DNA from 3 places in the Pseudoduganella sp. R-43 genome. Region 2 is predicted to be linked to each of the others. Evidence: predicted binding sites of a transcription regulator. Region 2 holds the regulator's gene; each other region holds the start of a gene.
What was found. The regulator sigma-54, encoded in region 2, starts transcription at its own class of promoters, with help from an activator protein. The targets are predictions, from matches to a motif close to TGGCANGNAANCTGCTTT.
Positions count from the first base shown of each region.

Region 1: the regulator sigma-54 is predicted to act here: its motif matches at 2,100-2,117, upstream of ACN9M3_RS05950 (TorF family putative porin).
Region 3: the regulator sigma-54 is predicted to act here: its motif matches at 2,099-2,116, upstream of ACN9M3_RS30835 (beta-propeller fold lactonase family protein).

Region 1 covers NZ_CP183988.1:1,276,269-1,279,639, forward strand. The annotation lists gene ACN9M3_RS05935 (TonB-dependent receptor domain-containing protein) at 1-96, opposite strand, end outside; gene ACN9M3_RS05940 (YifB family Mg chelatase-like AAA ATPase) at 165-1,685, opposite strand; gene ACN9M3_RS05945 (accessory factor UbiK family protein) at 1,754-1,996, opposite strand; gene ACN9M3_RS05950 (TorF family putative porin) at 2,187-2,948, shown strand; gene ACN9M3_RS05955 (P-II family nitrogen regulator) at 2,960-3,298, shown strand; gene ACN9M3_RS05960 (ammonium transporter) at 3,310-3,371, shown strand, end outside.
Region 2 covers NZ_CP183988.1:955,776-959,146, forward strand. The annotation lists gene lptA (lipopolysaccharide transport periplasmic protein LptA) at 1-37, shown strand, start outside; gene lptB (LPS export ABC transporter ATP-binding protein) at 40-795, shown strand; gene ACN9M3_RS04480 (RNA polymerase factor sigma-54) at 805-2,301, shown strand; gene hpf (ribosome hibernation-promoting factor, HPF/YfiA family) at 2,374-2,733, shown strand; gene ACN9M3_RS04490 (enoyl-CoA hydratase/isomerase family protein) at 2,809-3,371, shown strand, end outside.
Region 3 covers NZ_CP183988.1:6,751,573-6,754,943, reverse strand. The annotation lists gene ACN9M3_RS30840 (TonB-dependent receptor family protein) at 1-2,000, opposite strand, end outside; gene ACN9M3_RS30835 (beta-propeller fold lactonase family protein) at 2,151-3,089, shown strand; gene adh (aldehyde dehydrogenase) at 3,217-3,371, shown strand, end outside.

The DNA.
Region 1 (3,371 bases), 320 kb from region 2:
CTGGGAGGTCTGGGCTTGGGCAGCGGCGCTGCCGCAGCACAAGATGATCAGGAGAGGGCCGGCGCAGTAGCGCGAGTAACGGTATTGGGTAGTCATGGTGGCGGCAATTCTAGCGAAGAAACCGCCGCTAAAACCACGCATTTACGTGGAATTACATTTGAAACTTAGAGTTGCCGAAGGGCGCGGCGCAAGTTGATCGCTTCGGAGACATGCTTGCTGCCGATCTGCTTCTGCCCGTCCAGGTCGGCCACGGTGCGGGCCACACGCAATACGCGGTGATAGGCGCGGGCCGACCAGTGCAGCTTGTGCATGGCCGCTCGCAGCACAGCCTGGCCGCTGGAATCCGGCTTGCAGAAACGGTCGATTTCCCGTGGCGTCAGTTGCTGGTTGGTTTTGCCCTGGCGGGCGATCTGGCGCTCGAAGGCCGCGTGCACCCGGGCTGCGATGGTTTCTGATAGTTCACCCACTGCGTCCGCTTGCAGGATGTCAGGTGGTACGGGGCCGACTTCGATCTGCATGTCGATGCGGTCAAGCAGGGGCCCCGATACGCGGCTTTGGTAGCGCAGGATCTGGTCGGGAGTGCATTGGCATAAACCGGCAGGGTGACCGAGGTAGCCGCAGGGACAGGGATTCATGGCGGCGATTAGCTGAAAGCGGGCGGGGAAGTCGGCGTGCCGCGTGGCGCGGGCGATCGTGACACGGCCCGACTCGAGTGGTTCGCGCAGGACTTCCAGCACACGGCGATCGAATTCGGGCAGTTCGTCGAGAAAGAGAACGCCGCAGTGCGCGAGCGAGATTTCGCCCGGCCGGGGCACGCTGCCGCCTCCGACCAGGGCCGCGCCGGACGAGGTATGGTGCGGCGCGCGGAAGGGGCGCACTTTCCAGCCTTCGACGGTGAAGCCGCTGATCAGGGATTGCACGGCGGCGGCTTCCAGCGCTTCGTCGTCGGTCATCAAAGGCAGCAGGCCGGCAAAGCGGGTGGCCAGCATGGTCTTGCCGGCACCGGGCGGGCCGACCAGCAACACCGAGTGGCGCCCGGCAGCAGCCACTTCCATTGCGCGCTTGGCGAAGATCTGTCCCTTGACGTCGGCAAAATCCGGAATCGATGGCGGCAGCGGCAAGGGCTGCGCCACGTGGCGGGGGAGGGCAAAGCTGCCATCGGGGTCGAGGCCGAAGTGGGCGCATACCTGCAGCAAGGTGGCGGCAGGGTAGATGCGCGCGCCTGCAACCAGCGCGGCTTCGTCGGCATTGGCGAGAGGAAGAATGAAGCCGCGGCCGGAGCCGCCGGCGGAGCGCTGCATGGCATATGTCATCGCCAGGGCGCCGCGAATCGGTCGCAGTTCTCCGGTCAGCGACAGTTCGCCGGCAAATTCGAATTGTTCCAGCGAGGAAGAAGGAATCTGGCCGGAGGCGGCGAGAATGCCGATGGCGATCGGCAAATCAAAACGCCCCGATTCCTTAGGCAGGTCGGCCGGGGCCAGGTTGACGGTGATGCGGTGCTGCGGCAGTTCGAAACCGGCGTTCGTGATGGCGGCGCGCACCCGGTCGCGCGATTCCTTTACTTCGGTGTCGGCCAGGCCGACGATCGCGAAGGCGGGCAAGCCGTTTGCCAGGTGGACTTCGACGCTGACTTCCGGCGCCTGCATGCCGGCCAAGGCGCGGCTCTTGATGACTGCGATGCTCATGGTGGCCTCCCGGTCTACGACATCGTAGGCCTCGGGCGCCACCGCCCGTTTGAGCTAGCGCAAGGGGATTACTTGTCGGCCAGCTTGGCTTCCAGTTCTGCCAGGCGCGATTCCATCAGGTCCAGCTTGGCGCGGGCCTTGGCCAGCATCTGGGCCTGGATGTCGAATTCCTCGCGGGTCACCAGGTCCAGCTTGGCGAAACCCTGGGTCATCATCGCCTTGACATTCTTTTCAATATCCTTGGCCGGCGAGTTTTCGATGACCTGGTTGACCTTCTGCTGCAGGTCATTGAAGAAGGCGTTCATGTCCATTTTTTTATTCCTGATGTGTGAGATTTCGCACCACAACGGTGCGGCTTTGGCTTTAAATGGTGCGGAAAGCTGTCTTAACTTCAACTCCTGCACGATTTCTAGCTGGCACGCAATCTGCTAATAAGCAAGAAAGCTATGTTTCAGACTGAATTTTAAACCGCAATAAAAGTTCACTCAAAAGGAAATCGCCATGATTCATAAGAGCAAGAAGCTGGGTCTCACCGCTGCAGTCGCACTCGCAATGGCAACGATGGGAACCGGCCTGGCCCAAGCGGCCGATGCCGCACCCGAGGCGAAGCCTGACAATGAGATCAGCTATAACGCGGCCGTCACCAGCGACTACCGCTACCGTGGTATCTCGCAAACCCGCCTGAAACCGGCGCTGCAAGGCGGCGCCGACTGGGTCAACAACCCGACCGGTTTCTATGCAGGCGCCTGGGCATCCACCATCAAGTGGGTCAAGGACGGCGGCGGTGATGCTTCGGTTGAAGTGGACCTGTACGGCGGCAAGCGCGGCGAAATCGCGCCTGGCGTCAGCTACGACGTGGGCTTCCTGGCTTACGTGTATCCATCCAACGACCTGCATCCGAGCGCCAATACCCGCGAGCTGTATGGCCAGGTCGGCTATGGCCCGGCCACCCTCAAGTACTCGCATTCGCTGAGCAACCTGTTCGGCTTCGCCGACAGCAAGCACAGCACCTACATCGACGCTTCCGTCAACCAGGAAGTGTATGAAGGCATCGTCCTGAACCTGCATGTTGGCCGCCAGAAGGTGAAGAACAGCAGCGCCTTCAGCTACACCGACTGGAAAGTCGGTGCCACCAAGGACTTCGGCGTGGCATCCGTTGCGCTGGCCTATATCAAGACCAACAGCGACGCTTATATCGCGCCGACCAATGGCAAAAACCTGGGCAAGGGCGGCGTGGTGCTGACCGTGTCCAAAACCTTCTAAGAGGCACTCGTATGAAAATGATTACCGCCATTATCAAGCCGTTCAAGCTCGACGAGGTGCGTGAAGCCCTGTCGGCGATCAACGTGCAAGGTATTACGGTGACCGAAGTCAAAGGCTTCGGCCGCCAGAAGGGCCACACCGAGCTGTATCGCGGCGCGGAATATGTGGTCGACTTCCTGCCAAAGACCAAGATCGAGGCTGCCGTTGACGACGCGATCGTCGACCAGGCCATCGAGGCAATCGAGAATGCCGCGCGCACCGGCAAGATCGGCGACGGCAAGATTTTCGTCTCGTCGCTGGAGCAAGTAATCCGTATCCGTACCGGCGAAACCGGCAACGAAGCACTGTAAGGGGAACCGTGATGCACAAGACCATTAAGAAATGGCTGGCGGGGGTGACTGTCCTGTTGGCTTTCAGCGCAGC
Region 2 (3,371 bases):
TACCGAACCCCCAGCGACGCCGACGGAGAAGAAGTAAGCATGCAAGCAAATAACTGCGCCAGCACGCTGGTCGTGCGCGGCCTCCAGAAAACCTATGGCAAGCGCCAGGTGGTGCACGACGTTTCGCTGCAAGTCGATTGCGGTGAAGTGGTCGGCCTGCTCGGTCCCAACGGTGCCGGCAAGACTACCTCTTTCTACATGATCGTCGGCCTGGTGGCTTCCGATGCAGGCACCATCGATATCGGCGGCACCGACGTGTCGAGCCTGCCGATCCACAAGCGCGCCACGCTGGGCCTGTCCTACCTGCCGCAGGAAGCTTCGGTGTTCCGCAAGCTGACGGTGGAAGAAAACATTCGTGCCGTACTGGAACTGCAGAAGGTGGACGGCAAGCCTCTGCCCAAGGCGGAAATCAACCAGCGCCTGGAATCGCTGCTGGCCGACTTGCAAATCGAGAAGCTGCGCGAGAACCCGGCCCTGTCGCTGTCGGGTGGCGAACGCCGCCGCGTGGAAATTGCGCGCGCCCTGGCCACCAACCCGCGCTTCGTGCTGCTGGACGAACCGTTTGCCGGCGTGGATCCGATCGCCGTGATCGAAATCCAACGTATTGTGCGTTTCCTGAAGGAGCGCAATATCGGTGTGCTGATCACCGACCATAATGTGCGTGAGACCCTCGGCATTTGCGACCGCGCCTACATCATCAACCAGGGCGCCGTGCTGGCCTCGGGCCGCCCGGACGACATCATTGCCAACGAATCCGTTCGCCGCGTCTACCTCGGCGAACACTTCCGCATGTAAACGAAGGCCATGAAACAAACACTGCAACTGCGAACCTCGCAACACCTGGCGCTGACGCCGCAGCTGCAACAATCCATCCGCCTGCTGCAGCTGTCCACGCTGGAGCTGCACCAGGAGTTGGAACAGCTGCTTGGCGACAATCCCATGCTGGAGCGCCTTGACGACCCGCTCGACCACTCGGTACGGCTGCTGGCCGATGGCGCCATCAGCCAGGGCAACGGCAATGGCGCCGAAGCTCCCGCCACGCCTTCGGCTGAAGGCCCGCAAGGCGAGGGCGGCGAAGCCCCGGCCGCTGCCGGCGAAAGCGATACCTATGAAGGCGGCGACCATGAAGCCGGCAACGGCAGCGACGACGCCGACTGGAGCGCCAGCGCCGGCAGCAAATCCGCCGACGACGAAGACAGCCGCCCGCAACTGGAAGCGTCCGGCTGCACGCTGCGCGAACACCTGCTCGAGCAGATGCGCGTCACCGTGCAGGAGCCGCGCGACCGCGCGCTGATGGAACTGATCATCGATGCGCTGGACGAGAACGGCTACCTGGAAGAGCCGCTGGAAGAAATCCACGAGCGCCTGCCGCCCGAGCTGGAAATCGAACTGGACGACCTGCGCTGCAGCCTGGTGCTGCTGCAAAGCTTCGATCCGCCCGGCGTCGCCGCACGCAATGCCTCCGAATGCCTGGCGCTGCAGATCAGGCGCATGCCCGGCGTGCCGCTGGTGACGCGCCGCATGGCGCTGACCATCGTCGAGAAGCACCTGGCCTGGTTCGCCCAGCGCGAGTTCACCAAGCTGAAGAAAGCGCTCGACTGCGACGATGAAGACTTGCGCGAAGCACAGTGCGTGATCCGCCAGTGCAACCCGCATCCGGGCGCCGAATTTGCGTCAGGCGAGTCAGACTACGTGGTGCCGGACGTGATCGTGAAAAAGGGCCGCGGCGGCTGGATCGTCACCCTGAACAACGACGTGGTGCCGCGCCTGCGGGTGAACGCGCTGTATGCCAACTTGCTCAAGCAAGGCAAGAGCGAGTCGCAGATGAATGGCCAGCTGCAGGAGGCCAAGTGGTTGATCAAGAATATGCGCCAGCGCTTCGACACGATCCTGCGCGTCGCGGAAGCGATAGTAGAAAGACAAAAGAACTTTTTCAGTCATGGCGCAGTGGCCATGAGACCCCTTGTGTTGCGTGAAATTGCTGATACACTGGGACTACACGAGAGCACTATTTCTCGCGTAACAACTCAAAAATATATGCTCACCCCGCATGGCATGTTTGAGTTGAAATATTTCTTTGGTAGCCACGTCGCGACCGAAGCCGGGGGGGAGGCTTCCTCGACTGCGATACGGGCACTGATCGTGCAATTGACAGGAGCAGAAGACCCGAAAAATCCTTTATCCGACAGTAAGATTGCGGACATGCTGGGTGAACAAGGCATGGTGATTGCGCGACGGACTGTTGCCAAATATCGAGAAGCGTTGAAGATCCCTCCAGTTAGCCTCCGCAAATCGTTGTAGTGCAGTGCATGGGTTCCTCTGTGCGTTTCGGCGTGCACGAACTCGAGAGCGACATCATCTTTAGGAGTGTGTATGAATCTCACCATCAGTGGACATCATGTCGAAGTGACCCCAGCCATTCGCGAGTACGTGCAGAACAAGCTGGAACGAGTCAAGCGCCATTTCGATCAAGTAATCGATATTGCTGTCATCCTGACTGTAGATAACCTCACCGAGAAAGAGAAACGCCAGAAAGCCGAAATCAACCTGCGCATGTCTGGCAAAACTGTTTACGTCGAAAGCCTGTCGCAAGACCTTTACGCCGCCATCGATACCCTGATTGATAAACTGGATCGCCAGGTCATGAAATACAAGGACCGTGTGCAGAACCACAGTCATGCGGCCATCAAGCATTTCCCGGATACGTATGAGGCACCACCCACCGCCATGTAAAGGACTGGCCGTGCAGCACACCAAAGGGCGCAATTGGCGCCCTTTTTTGCGACCAGTGTGCGTTAGAATATTTGCATGAGCGAACACGTACACACCCAACTCTCCAACGGTACCGGCTTCATCACGCTGGACCGCCCCAAGACCCTCAATTCACTGTCCCTCGACATGGTGCGCGCGATGACGCAGGCGCTGCTGGCATGGCGCGACGATGCGTCGGTGGCGGCGGTCGTGGTGCGCAGCAGCAGCGAACGCGCGCTGTGCGCAGGCGGCGATATCCGCTTCTTCCACGACGTCGGCCGCGGCAATACGCAAGGCGGCAGCGCGCTGCTGGAAGACTTCTTCACCGAAGAATATGCGCTGAACCATTTAATCCATTTCTACCCCAAGCCTTATGTGGCGCTGATGGATGGCGTGGTGATGGGCGGCGGCATGGGCATCGCGCAGGGCGGGCCGGAGCGCGGCGTGCGCATCGTCACGGGCCGTACCAGGATGGCGATGCCCGAGGTGAACATCGGCCTGTTTCCCGACGTGGGCGGCAGCCACTTCCTGTCGCATGCGCCGGGCCAGCTTGGCATGTGGCTCGGCCTCACCGGGCTGACGGTCGGCGCCGCGGATGCGCTCTACCTCGACCTGGCTGA
Region 3 (3,371 bases), 1.0 Mb from region 2:
GCAAATTCGCTGATGCGCCATCCGCCTGTCGACTGCTTTGCGACCACACGCGCATTCAGGATGCTGTAGCCAGGCGCTGGCTTGTCGGCATTCGCATCTTCGGCATACACGCTCGCCACCGAAAGTGATTCCAACGCTGCAGTGAAGTGCTCGCCGCTGGACTTCCATGCCAGTTCGGCAAACAGGCTGGCGCGCGGCACGCCAGGCAAACGGGCGCCTTCACGCACGCTGCCAAAGGGCTTTTCGTAAGTCGCCTTCAGCAAGGTGGCTGCCACGCGCCCGCTGAAGCCAGCCCCCAGCTTGCTGTCCAACGATACTTCGGCGCCCTGGCGCAGGGTTTCGCTGGCGTTGCGGTAGCTGGTGCGGCCGCCACTCGAAGCATCGACCACCAGTTCATCGTGCGTGCGCACCTGGAACAATGCGGCATCGATTCGGGTGTCGCCGGCACGTGCCTTGATGCCTGCTTCGATGTGTGTGCTGCGCGCTGGCCGCAACTGGAAGTTGAAACCGGCACCGGTGCCGGAATAGAACAGCTCATTCAAGGTTGGCGCCTCGAAGCCGCGCGCCGCCGTCGCATACAGGTTCACCGCCGGCGACAGCTTGTACAAAACTCCCAGCAGGGGCGTAGTCCGGCTGTAGCGCAGGGCGCCGCTGTCATTGCCATTGCCCAGGAAATGGTCGTCCACTGATACTCGCATGCGGCTGTGGCGCAGGCCCGCGGTGAACTGCCAGCGTTCGCCCTGCCATTCCGTTTGCAGGTAGGGATCGGTGTTCGACACCACGTCGTTCTCGTCGCGCCGCAGCTTGCCCTGCACGCCGAACGTATTGCCGATGAAATTCTCATACCCCTTGCGGTCATCGCTCGATCGGCCGTACTCGACGCCCACCGTGGTCGTCAGCCTGCCGCCGGCAAGTTCGCGCATGTCCTGCCAGTTGATGTCGGTGCCGTAGAAATCGCGGTCGAAGTCGACCACTCCGCCCGAATGGCTGGCCGGCGCCTGGAAGCCTTTGGAAAACGCCTGGAACTGCGTCACGCGGCGATTGCCGCCCCACAGGCCGACGTGCAGCCGGCCTGACTCGAAGCGCTGGTCCCAGCTGGCGCCTCCCTGCTGGTGGTCAATGCTCTTGCGGGTGTTATAGCGCTCCGCCAGCGTGCGCTTGGGTACTTGCGTGTCGGTGGCATCGATTTCGCCGGCACGCGGGTCGCGTTGCCAAGTGGCCCAGGTTACGCCCAGCGGGTCTTGCGTGTCCTCCTGGCGCAGACCGTTGGCGACCAGCACCAGCTTCGCACCGGGTAGCGGCTGCATGGTCAGCTTGGCCATCGCCTGGTCGCGGCGGGCGGCGCTGTGGTCGCGGTAACCATCGGTATCGAAGCGCGAGGCATCCAGCACATAGCCTATGCCGGCAGCGCTTCCTTGCGCATTCAGGTCGGTCTTGCGCAGGCCGTCGCTGCCAGCGGCAAAGCTGGCTTCCACCGTCGGCGCACCTTCGCCGTCGCGGGTAAAGAGCTGGATCACGCCGCCGGCATGGTTGCCGTAGATGGCGGAGTAGGGGCCGCGCAGCACCTCGATGCGCTCTGCCATGTCCAGGTTGAAGGTAGCGGCCTGGCCTTGGCCGTCCGGCATGCTGGCCGGGATGCCATCTGTGATCAGGCGCACGCCGCGCACGGCGAAAGCCGACCGGGCGCCAAACCCGCGCGAAGAAACCTGCAAGTCCTGTGCGTAGTTCTGCCGGTTCTGCACCACCACGCCTGGAACGGCGGCCAGGGACTCCGAGGCATTCACGCGCAACTGTCCGTCACGGATGTGCTGTGCATCGAGCACGTTGATCGCGGCCGGCAGGTCGAAGCTGGAATGCTCGACGCGGCTGCCGCTGATGACGACAACGTCGGCGATCGCAGCGCCTTCCGGCGTGGCTTCGGCCGACGCAGCATGCGCCAGCATGGGGGAAAACAGGCTGGCCAGCAGGGCGGCGATGGCGTTCAAGCGAATGGGGTTCATGTTCAGTCTCCTCGGATCGGTTCAGCGTGCCCGCTGCGCGGGTCTCCCGATCACATAAGCAATATGCCTGCCAAGCCAACGACAGGCCGCACGTTTGCTGGCATATCGCTTGCATAACTAACGGGCACACACCATACCAAAGGAGACATCATGAAGGCAAACCCGTTCGCAGCATTGTGTGCTGCAGGCGCCGCCAGCCTCGCTTTTGCCGCGCCATTCGCCTATGTGCCGAACGAGAAGTCCGGCACCATCAGCGTCATCGATACCGCAACCGATAGCGTGGTACGCCAGTTGAATGCCGGAAAACGGCCGCGCGGCATCGGCATTGATCCGGGCGGGCGCCAGCTTTTTGTCAGCGATGCCTCCAGCGGCAGCCTGCTGGCCATCGACAGCATGGCGGGCAGCAGCGTAACGCTGGCGCTGGGGCGCTCGCCGGAGGGCGTCAGCGTCTCGCCGGACGGCAAGCTGGTGGCGGTAGCCGTGGAAGAGGGCAATAGCGTGGCGCTGTTCGATGCCGTCACCCACGCGCGGCTGGCGGATATCCCGGTGCAAGGCCGCAATCCGGAGCACGCAGTCTTCAGCCCGGACAGCCGCTACCTCTATGTCAGCGCCGAGGAGGCGGAGCAGGTCGACGTGATTGACGTGGCGCAGCGCCGCCAGTCCGGCTCCGTCGCGGTAGGCCTGCGCCCGCGCGGGATCGGCTTCGCGCCCGATTCCAGCCGGGTGTACGTCGCGTGCGAGATGGCGAATGCAGTGTACGTGATCGACCCGGCCACGCTGCGCACGCTGGCCACCATTCCCGCCGGACGCAATGCAAACGGCATCGCCGTCCACCCGGACGGGCGTAGCGTGTACGTCTCCAACGGGATGGACGGCAGCGTGATGCGAATCGATACCGCCCGCAATGAAGTGACCGCCACGATTGCAGTCGGCAAGCGTCCCTGGAATATGGCGATCACTCCGGACGGCAGCAAGCTCTATGTCGCCAACGGCCGCTCCAACAAAGTCTCGGTGATCGATACCGCTACCGCACGCAAGGTGGCTGATATCCCGGTCGGCGAACTGCCCTGGGGCGTGGTGATCCGTTGATTTGCGCAACAGTTGTTCAAGTTTGGAACAGTTGTTGTTGCGCGGTGCTTCGGCCAAGGAGCAAAAGCCGCTGGCACGGCAATTGCGAATAAGGCAGTACCCACAACCACTCAATATAGAGGACGACATGAATCTCGCCGACATCAGCAAACTGGGCGTCGCCAATCCCTTCAAGACCCGTTACGATAACTTCATCGGCGGCAAATTCGTCCCGCCGGTCAAAGGCGAGTACTTCGCCAATATCACGCCGATCACCGGCCTGCCTTTCTGCGAGATCGCACG